Regions from separate parts of the Lacticaseibacillus sp. 22 genome, predicted to be linked through region 1. Evidence: predicted binding sites of a transcription regulator. Region 1 holds the regulator's gene; each other region holds the start of a gene.
What was found. Region 1 encodes HrcA, which represses chaperone genes, less so after heat shock. Its sites were predicted from a motif close to TTAGCACTCNNNNNNNNNGAGTGCTAA; they were not measured.
Positions count from the first base shown of each region.

Region 2: the regulator HrcA is predicted to act here: its motif matches at 1,423-1,449, upstream of groES (co-chaperone GroES).
Region 3: the regulator HrcA is predicted to act here: its motif matches at 1,934-1,960, upstream of ACWP87_RS06955 (ATP-dependent Clp protease ATP-binding subunit).

Region 1 covers NZ_JBVAYD010000021.1:32,939-36,223, forward strand. The annotation lists gene dnaK (molecular chaperone DnaK) at 1-267, opposite strand, end outside; gene grpE (nucleotide exchange factor GrpE) at 297-890, opposite strand; gene hrcA (heat-inducible transcriptional repressor HrcA) at 960-2,006, opposite strand; gene hemW (radical SAM family heme chaperone HemW) at 2,165-3,285, opposite strand, start outside.
Region 2 covers NZ_JBVAYD010000007.1:40,266-43,550, forward strand. The annotation lists gene ACWP87_RS05140 (LCP family protein) at 1-603, opposite strand, end outside; gene ACWP87_RS05145 (CPBP family intramembrane glutamic endopeptidase) at 682-1,326, opposite strand; gene groES (co-chaperone GroES) at 1,479-1,760, shown strand; gene groL (chaperonin GroEL) at 1,796-3,285, shown strand, end outside.
Region 3 covers NZ_JBVAYD010000011.1:3,414-6,698, reverse strand. The annotation lists gene ACWP87_RS06955 (ATP-dependent Clp protease ATP-binding subunit) at 1-1,832, opposite strand, end outside; gene ACWP87_RS06950 (hypothetical protein) at 2,052-2,243, shown strand; gene ACWP87_RS06945 (phosphocarrier protein HPr) at 2,388-2,654, shown strand; gene ptsP (phosphoenolpyruvate--protein phosphotransferase) at 2,654-3,285, shown strand, end outside.

The DNA.
Region 1 (3,285 bases):
TTCTTGCGGGGTGTATTCTTTATCGCCAACCTTAACTTTATAGTTAGCTTCGCCCATGTGACGCTTAATTGACACGATGGTATCCGGATTAGTGATCGCCTGGCGTTTTGCCACTTCACCAACTTGGATTTCACCATCTTTAAATGCGACAACAGATGGCGTGGTGCGATTGCCTTCCGGGTTGGTGATGATTTTTGGCTGATTGCCTTCCAAAACCGCAACTGCAGAGTTGGTGGTTCCTAAGTCAATACCAATAACTTTACTCATATTTTTATACCTTCTTTATTTCAGATTAATTATTTAGCGACAACGACCATAGCAGGGCGCAGAACCCGATCCTTGAGATAATACCCTTTTTGTAACACCTGCGCGACCGTGTCAGCGGGATGTTTGTCGTCCGCCGCCACGGTTTGTACTGCCTGTTGGGTATTCGGATCAAACTTGTCGCCAGCACCATCAATCGCAGTGATGCCATTTTCCTTCAAGGCGCGTTCCAGATGATCGTAAACCATCTGCACACCTTTTTTGAGTGAGGCCGCACTGTCATCTTTGGCTTCGGTTGCAAGCGCACGCTCTAGATTGTCAACTACCGGCAAAATCGCCTTGGCTAACTTCTGGCCGTCATATTTCAACATTTTTTGCTGCTCTTTTTCGAACCGCGCATTCATGTTTTGAATCTCTGCAGCTGCGCGCAAATACTTGTCTTCGAATGCATCACGCTCTTGCTTCAGTTGTTCACCATCATGCTTGCTGGTTTTCAATTGCTCATTAAGATCAGCAATGCTTTCCTGCAGAATTTCTTCTTTTAGCGAAGTCTCTGGCGTGTCAGCAGCGTGCTTGGCGTCTTTGGCGGTATCTGCAGCAGTCTGCTTTGCTTTTTGTTCTGCCATGGTATCCTCCCTTTTAACCACATCTATTCGCGCAATTGGTTCACGTTAACAGATGCTTGTTATCATCTATCATTGATCAAAGTTGGCGTAATAGTCCGTCAACCGTTTAGCCAGCTCCTCTCGGAAAACATCCAACAGTCCGATCATCTTGGAATACGGCATCTGGGTTGGCCCTAATAGGGCAATCATTCCCGTGCCGTGGTCACCGACATCATAACTGGCGGTAATCAAGCTGAGATTGGCCAGATCAATTGGCTTTAACTCCGGGCCTAGACGAACCGTAACCGGCGTTTGGCGAACCGGTCCGCCAAGCAGTTCAGTAAGATCACCATGATCAGCATCAATCAAGGACATAATCTTTTTCAACTCGTGAATATCCGAGTCGCCGAGATAGTCCATTAAATTTAAGCGGCCACCCACATAGAAACGCTCTGAAGCGGCGGACTTTAAGACATTACCGAAGATATCCAGGAAGCCTTCAGGACTGGTCAGATACTGCATCAGCATCGACGGAACATCAGTCTTTAGCCGCTGAGCAACTTGAATAAGCGGCAAACCGACCAGCTGATCATTGACAATGCGAATCGCCTTTTCCAGCTCGTCAGATGAGATGCTTTCAGGAACGGTGAAAACCTGATTTTCAACATTGCCGTTGTTCGTCACTAAAATCGCCATAACCTGGTGATTGCCCAACGGTACAAGGCGAAATCCGGTCAATTTAATGTTATTCACTTCTGGCCCTAAGCTGATCGCCGTGTAACTGGTCAGATTGGATAAAATCTGCGCACTTTGCGCCACAATTTCATCCATCTTATTGTAGCGTTGACCGAATGCTTGCTTGATCGTGGCTAGTTCACGGTGGGAAACACGCACTGGCTCGACCAGATGATCAAGATAGTAGCGATAGCCTTGAGTCGAGGGTACTCGACCGGAACTGCTATGAGTCTTGGTGATCAAACCGGCGTCTTCCAGCGATGCCATATCATTGCGGATCGTGGCGGAACTGACATGAACCGGCAGTTCCTGCATTAACGTCTTGGAACCGACCGGCTGCCCACTTTCAGTAAACAGGCGGATGATTTCTTTTAAGACGAGCAATTGCCGTTTCGTCAACATTTTCTCACCTCACCTTTAGCACTCGTTTTACACGAGTGCTAATACACTGAATAATATACCAAGCGCCGTTAGCAAAGTCAAGGTAGGATTGCTAAAATGTTGCATCAAACAGCCAACTACGGTTAGATTTTTGGTCATATCCGAAGCATGATTCATCATTAGACCAGTGGCTCATCAAGTAGGAATTGTTGGAAAACCTCATTTCCCAAAAACTTACCGCGATTCGTCAGTCGAATATAACCATTTTGGCGCTCGATTAACCCTTGGCTTTCCAGCTCCGGAACCGTCTCGCCATAAACTGCATCGACCGTCATATGATAGCGGCTATAAAAACGATCTTCATTGACGCCTGCCATGGTGCGTAAGCCAAGGAACATTTCTTCCTCAATTTGCTCAGAAACCGGTACTAAATGATGGGCCAGAACCGGTAAATGGTCGGCATGCAACGGTGCCAGATACTGTTTGATCGGCCCATAATTATGATACCGGTCACGACCAAGATAGCCAAATGCGCCTGCCCCGAAGCCAAAATATTTATCATTTTGCCAATAAAGTAGATTGTGGCGACATTGGTACCCTGTTTTGGCAAAATTACTAATTTCATATTGATGCCGTCCGTGAGCTTCCATTAAATCAATGGCATCTTGGTACATATCAGCTTCAACGTCTTGCGTCGGCAACCGCAGCTTCCCTTGACGCATCAGATTATAAAAAATCGTCTTGCGCTCCAGGATCAATGAATAGGTCGAGTAATGTGGCAAGTCCAATGCCAAAGCTTTTTGAAGGCTGTTCAAAAAGTCATCGCGGCTTTGATCTGGCAGGCGGAAAATCAAATCAATCGACAAGTTGTCAAACCCGACTTTTCTAGCATTGCCGATCGCCGTATAAACATCCTTCGCTCGGTGAATCCGACCAATGCGCTTCAAGACATCATCATTAAACGACTGCACGCCAATCGACAGCCGGTTAACCCCAAAGTCGTATAAGACCTGTAACTTGTCGGTGGTCAGTAAGTCATTGGGATTGGCTTCAAAGGTAAATTCACCGTGATCAAAATGAAGAATATCGCGAATACCTTGGCACAAAACGGCAAGCTGTTGCGGTGTCAGCGTTGTTGGGGTGCCACCGCCAACATAAACCGTTTCAATTTTTTCTTCTGGATGCTCTGCCATCACCATGCGCATTTCTTTGAGCAACATGGCGACATAATCATCGACCGGCTGACCTTCAATAAACACCTTATTAAAATCGCAATAGTAACAAATATGCTCGCAAAACG
Region 2 (3,285 bases), on a different contig from region 1:
CATGTTGCCGTTTAGGTGCATGTTGCCTTTAGTGAACTTCTGGTTGCCGGTATACGGGTCTTGGAATGAAAATGGGACGTTGACGTCAATCCCGCCGACTGCATTGACTACCTTTTCAAGTGCGCCCATGTTAATGGTTAAGTAGTAAGAAATCGGGACATTGACCAGCTTGGAGACAGTATTGATGGCCATGTCCGAACCGCCGACGTTATAAGCGGCATTGATTTTTTGCATATTGAATTCTTTGGTACCAATCAGTTCAGCAGCGGTATCCCGCGGAATGCTGACCATGGTGGTTTTTTTAGTCTTGGGATTAATGACGGCAACAATCATCGTATCCGAGTTACCTTTTTCAATCCGTCCGTCTGCCCCCGTGTCAACCCCCAGTAGCAAAACAGCAAATGGTTTCTTTTGGGCAATATCCGTGCTGACGTGTTTGGTGGCATGGTATGTATTGTCAATCGCATATTTTGCCTGACTGTATAAGCGCAACGCATAAGCTCCGACTGTAAACAGGCCGACGACAAGGATTAAACCGATGAGTCTTCCCCAGTGAAATCGGCGGGGTTTTTGACGCTGACGGTGATTTGAGCGGGTCTCCATAATTTAACTCCTTCGTAAAAGCATTATTTTCCATTATAGGAGATTGTGGTGATGGGTGCGATTAATATTCGGTTACGTTTATAGGGCATGGGCAATGTAATAAAGCCAAACCATCCATAAGGCACCGACATGGGCGATGATCGGCGTGCTGATGGCGCCGGTGTGGCGATAATCGTAAGCAAGTACCAACCCGACCAGAGTTGCACTAAGCCAGTGGCCACCGGGTTGGGTCACGGCAAATAGGAGGCTGGCGATGAGCGCGCCGCCAAAGATACCGGTGACATTGACGAGATTGCCGAACAGAACTTTACGAAAAGCCAACTCTTCCAAGATCGGCAATGCTAAGCCAATGGTCAAAAAGTACCAAGGATTAGTCGTCATACTGGAAAGCTGTTGATGAATTTGACTGCTGGTTTGCGGCATTTTGAATAAAATGGTTTCAAGCCACGAACCAACCAGTTGCGCTGCCAAAACACCGGCAATGCCCATCACGCCCCAGAAGACGCGTTGCTGCGGGGCAAGAACGCCAGGTGCTTCAATCGCGTTGGCAATCACTAAGTTACGCTCGCTCAAAATCGCGATAATGAGTGCGACCATACTGATTAAGGTAACAATACCAAGGCTAAGGCGCCCAACTGGCAATACCTGAAAAATAAGGAGGTTAGCGATGAAGGCAACCAAGTAGGCGCCAATAATAGAAAAAGCATGTTTTTGAAGTGACATAAACGACTCCTTTTAAAAAATGTCTGAAATTAGTATAACATTCCGGAGTTTGGGGGTTGCATTCACCCGCAAAACTCGTTATAGTTACTTTTGTAGTTAGCACTTAGACACAACGAGTGCTAAATCAAAAAATGTAATGTGGAGGGATTGCCTTGTTAAAACCATTAGGAGATCGCGTGATTGTCGAGGTCGTTGAAGAAGAGGAACAAACCGTTGGCGGCATCGTTTTAGCCAACAATGCAAAACAGAAACCGCAAACCGGCAAAGTTGTTGCTGTAGGTGAAGGCGCTTTGACACCGGAAGGCAAGCGTCTGCCAATGGCCGTTAAAGTTGGCGATACTGTATTATACGACAAATACGCCGGCTCTGAAGTGAAGTATGAAGGTCAAGACTACCTCGTACTGCACGAAAAAGACATTATGGCAATTGCGTAAAAAATAATCGATCAATTTTGAGGTGAATAAAAACAATGGCAAAAGAAATTAAATTCTCTGAGGATGCACGTGCCGCAATGCTGCGTGGCGTGGATCAGTTAGCAAACACAGTTAAGACAACGTTAGGACCAAAAGGCCGCAATGTTGTTTTGGACAAGAGCTATGGTGCACCGGAAATTACCAATGATGGTGTCACGATCGCAAAGTCAATTGACTTGGAAGATCACTATGAAAATATGGGAGCCAAGTTAGTCGCAGAAGTTGCTTCCAAGACTAATGATATTGCCGGTGATGGTACGACCACCGCAACGGTTTTGGCACAAAGCATTATTCGTGAAGGTATGAAGAACGTCACTGCCGGTGCTAACCCAGTCGGCATTCGGACCGGGATCGAAAAGGCAACCAAGGCTGCAGTTGACGAATTGCACAAGATCAGCCACAAGGTTAACGGCAAGAAGGAAATTGCCCAAGTTGCTTCCGTTTCCTCTTCTAATGAAGAAGTCGGCAACCTGATTGCTGACGCGATGGAAAAAGTTGGCCATGATGGTGTGATTACCATTGAAGAAAGCAAAGGGATTGATACTGAACTCTCTGTTGTTGAAGGGATGCAATTTGATCGCGGCTATCTGAGCCAGTACATGGTTACTGACAACGACAAGATGGAAGCTGATCTGGATGATCCATATATCCTGATTACCGACAAGAAGATCTCCAATATTCAAGATATTCTGCCACTCTTGCAAGAAATCGTGCAACAAGGTAAGGCACTGTTGATCATTGCTGACGATGTTGCCGGTGAAGCACTGCCGACCTTGGTTCTGAACAAGATTCGTGGCACCTTCAATGTTGTTGCCGTTAAAGCACCTGGCTTTGGCGATCGGCGCAAGGCTCAACTTGAAGATATTGCGACCTTGACAGGTGGTACTGTTATCAGCTCCGATCTTGGCTTGGATCTGAAGGATACCAAGATTGAACAATTAGGCCGTGCAGGCAAGGTTACGGTTACCAAGGATGACACCACCATTGTTGATGGCGCTGGTTCCAAGGATGCCATTGCTGAACGGGTTAACATCATCAAGAAGCAGATTGCCGATACGACCAGCGACTTCGACCGTGAAAAACTGCAAGAACGCTTAGCTAAGTTAGCTGGCGGCGTTGCTGTTGTCAAGGTTGGTGCCGCAACGGAAACCGAGCTGAAAGAACGTAAGTATCGGATCGAAGACGCTTTGAACGCGACCCGTGCTGCGGTTGAAGAAGGCTATGTTGCTGGTGGTGGTACTGCCTTGGTAGACGTATTGCCTGCTGTTGCTGCTTTGAAAGAAGACGGCGATGTTCAGACCGGGATCAACATTGTTCAACGTGCACTGGAAGAACCAGTTCGTCAGATTGCCGAAAACGCCGGCAAAGAAGGCTCTGTCATTGTTGAAAAGTTGAAGAAAGAAAAGCAAGGCATCGGCTATAACGCTGCAACCGGCGAATGGGAAGACATGGCTAAGTCAGGTATTATCGACCCAACCAAGGTTAC
Region 3 (3,285 bases), on a different contig from region 1:
TGGGTTTTACCGCTTAACGTTGCACCAAAGCCTACGTTAGCTTCCGCATCAGTTGATCCGGCGTTAGAAGTCATGATGATGATAGTATCTTTGAAGGAAACAGTTCGACCTTGTGAATCGGTTAGGCGGCCGTCATCCAGAATCTGCAGGAACATGTTCATGACATCCGGGTGGGCTTTTTCAATTTCATCAAGCAAAATCAAACTGTATGGATTGCGCCGAACTTTTTCAGTTAGCTGGCCGGCTTCTTCATAGCCGACATAGCCTGGCGGTGACCCGATGAGCTTAGAGACGCTGAACTTCTCCATGTATTCCGACATGTCAAACCGAATCATGGCATCTTCAGAACCGAATAGTTCTTTAGCGAGCTGTTTTGCCAGTTCCGTTTTGCCGACACCGGTTGGTCCGACAAATAGGAAGGAGCCAATTGGTCGCCCGGTTTTATTGAAGCCGATGCGATTGCGCCGAATTGCCCGAGCAACTTTATCAACTGCTTCATTTTGACCAATGACGTGTTGCTCAAGGTCACTGGCGAGATTCTTCAGTTGCGCCTGTTCCTGAGCTTTGAGTTCACCGACTGGAATGTTTGTCTTTTCTTCAACAATTTTTTCCATGTCTTTTTCGGTAACGGTTGGGATTTCATCATCTGGCAGATTGGATTGCTTTTTGGCCATGTCTTCTAACTTGGTGACCTGATCACGATAGAAGGCGGCTTTTTCATAGTCTTCCTGCTTGAGTGCGGCTTGCTTTTGCTTTTCGGCATCAGCAATCTTAGCTTTAATGGTTTCAGGATCCACGGTGGCAATTGTCAGGTTCTTGCGTGAACCGGCTTCGTCTAACAAGTCAATGGCTTTATCAGGGAGGAAGCGATCCTGAATGTAACGATTGCTGAGGGTTGCCGCAGCTTCAATTGCGCCTTCCGTGTATTTCACATGGTGGAAGTCTTGGTAGCGCGGTTGCAGACCCTTCAGAATTTTAATGGTTTCATCAACGCTAGGCTCTTCAACCATCACCGGCTGAAGGCGCCGAGCTAGGGCAGAATCCTTTTCAATTTGACGGTATTCGTTGCTGGTCGTCGCGCCGACTAGTTGTAATTCGCCACGAGCCAAAGCGGGTTTCAAGACGTTGCCGGCGTCCATTCCGCCTTCAGCATTGCCGGCACCCACAATTTCGTGGATTTCATCAATAAATAGGATAATATTCTTATTTTGCTTCAGTTCGTCAATCAATTGTTGCATGCGCTGCTCGAATTGACCGCGAATGCCTGTGCCTTGAACGAGTGAAACGACATCAAGGCGAATCACATGGCGATCCTGCAACTTGGCTGGAACGTCGCCATTAGCAATCTTTAGTGCCAGTCCCTCAACAACCGCGGTTTTGCCGACCCCGGCTTCACCGATTAAGACTGGATTATTCTTGGTCCGGCGATTCAGAATTTCAATCACGCGTGAGATTTCCTTATCACGACCGATGACTGGATCAATTTGACCTTTGCGTGCCTGTTCAGTGAGATCAACACCAAACTGACCTAACAAGCCCTTACCGCCGTTGCCATTGCGGCCATTGTTGCCGCCGCGTCCTGCCTGGGTAGGCGGAACCTGTGCGTTTGGCTGTTGCGGTTGATCCATTCCCTGATTCATCGCACGGAAAATATCATCTAAGCTTCCAAACCCAAATGGATCGGATGCGTTGGTTGGATTCATATTTCCTCCTGCTTGTTTCTTGAGTAATTGATAACAGTTCTGGCAAAGATTGATTTCTTGCCGAGTCCCGTTAACAACGGTTGAAAGATGAATAGTGGCTGGATTCTTATGACAGTTTTCACATAACATTTTGTCACAACCTTCCTGTCTAATTAGGTGCCACATAACGGTCAAAAAGGTTTGACCTTTCTTGACCTATGGCAATAGTATACACCCTCATTACCAGAATGCAAGCACTCTAACCGCAAGAGTGCTAAAAAGATGCAAAAATTTCAGTGATATCAGGCCTTAGCGCTTTTTCAATGCCTACTTTTATGCTACCCTTATGAAGTGAGGTGAGGCAAATAGATGACTCAGGATTATGTCGCTTTAATGGATGAGTTAAAGACTGGTCAGCGTGACAAGATCACGGTGACGCCGGAAACGTTTATGGCGTTTCGGTCGGCATGGACAAACTATCCCGATCGTGAAGAGATTGTGGGGATGGCCAAACGCGATGGTGTCATCGAGTACCATTACCGGTCGGTCGATTCCCGCTAAGTAAGTGTCAAATCTCATGTGGCGCTTGTGATAGGCTGGAAAAAATGGTAAGGTTTACATGAATTGTTTTGGGTACGAGTACGCACACAAACTATTCGGAAAAACACTAGAAAAATCTAGTTAATACGAAGGAGCAGATCAGTCATGGAAAAACGCGAATTTAACATTATTGCAGAAACCGGGATTCACGCACGTCCGGCAACCTTGTTGGTACAAGCAGCTAGCAAGTTCAACTCAGATATCAACTTGGAATATAAAGGTAAGAGCGTTAACTTGAAGTCCATCATGGGTGTTATGAGTTTGGGCGTTGGTCAAGGTGCCGATGTTACAATCTCTGCTGAAGGCGCTGACGAAGCCGATGCAATCGCTGCAATTACGGACACAATGAAAAAGGAAGGCTTGGCTGAATAATGGCTGAACATTTGAAGGGAATCGCTGCTAGTGATGGGATCGCCACAGCGAAGGCCTATTTACTGGTTCAACCTGATTTATCATTTGACAAAAAGACGGTTGATGATCCTTCAAAGGAGATCGACCGGCTAAAGCAGGCACTTGATCAAAGTAATGATGAGTTAAAGGTTATTCGAGCAAAGGCCGCTGAATCGCTTGGCGAAGAAGAGGCACAAGTTTTTGATGCCCATATGATGATTTTGGCCGATCCTGACTTTACGGGTCAGATCGAGTCCAAGATCAAAGATGAAAAAGTCAATGCTGAACAGGCATTGAAAGAAATTTCTGAATTCTTCATTCAGACTTTTGAAGGCATGACGGATAATCCATATATGCAGGAACGTGCTGCCGATGTTCGCGATGTTACCAAACGGATCATGGCACATTTGTTAGGACGTACACTGCCGAATCCGGCATTAATTGACGAAGAAGTCATTATCGTGGCTCACGATTTGACGCCTTCTGATACTGCCCAATTGAACAAGAAATATGTTAAGGCCTTTGTCACTGACATCGGCGGACGGACAGCGCACAGTGCGATTATGGCACGGTCGCTGGAAATTCCAGCCGTTGTCGGTACGGACGATGTCAC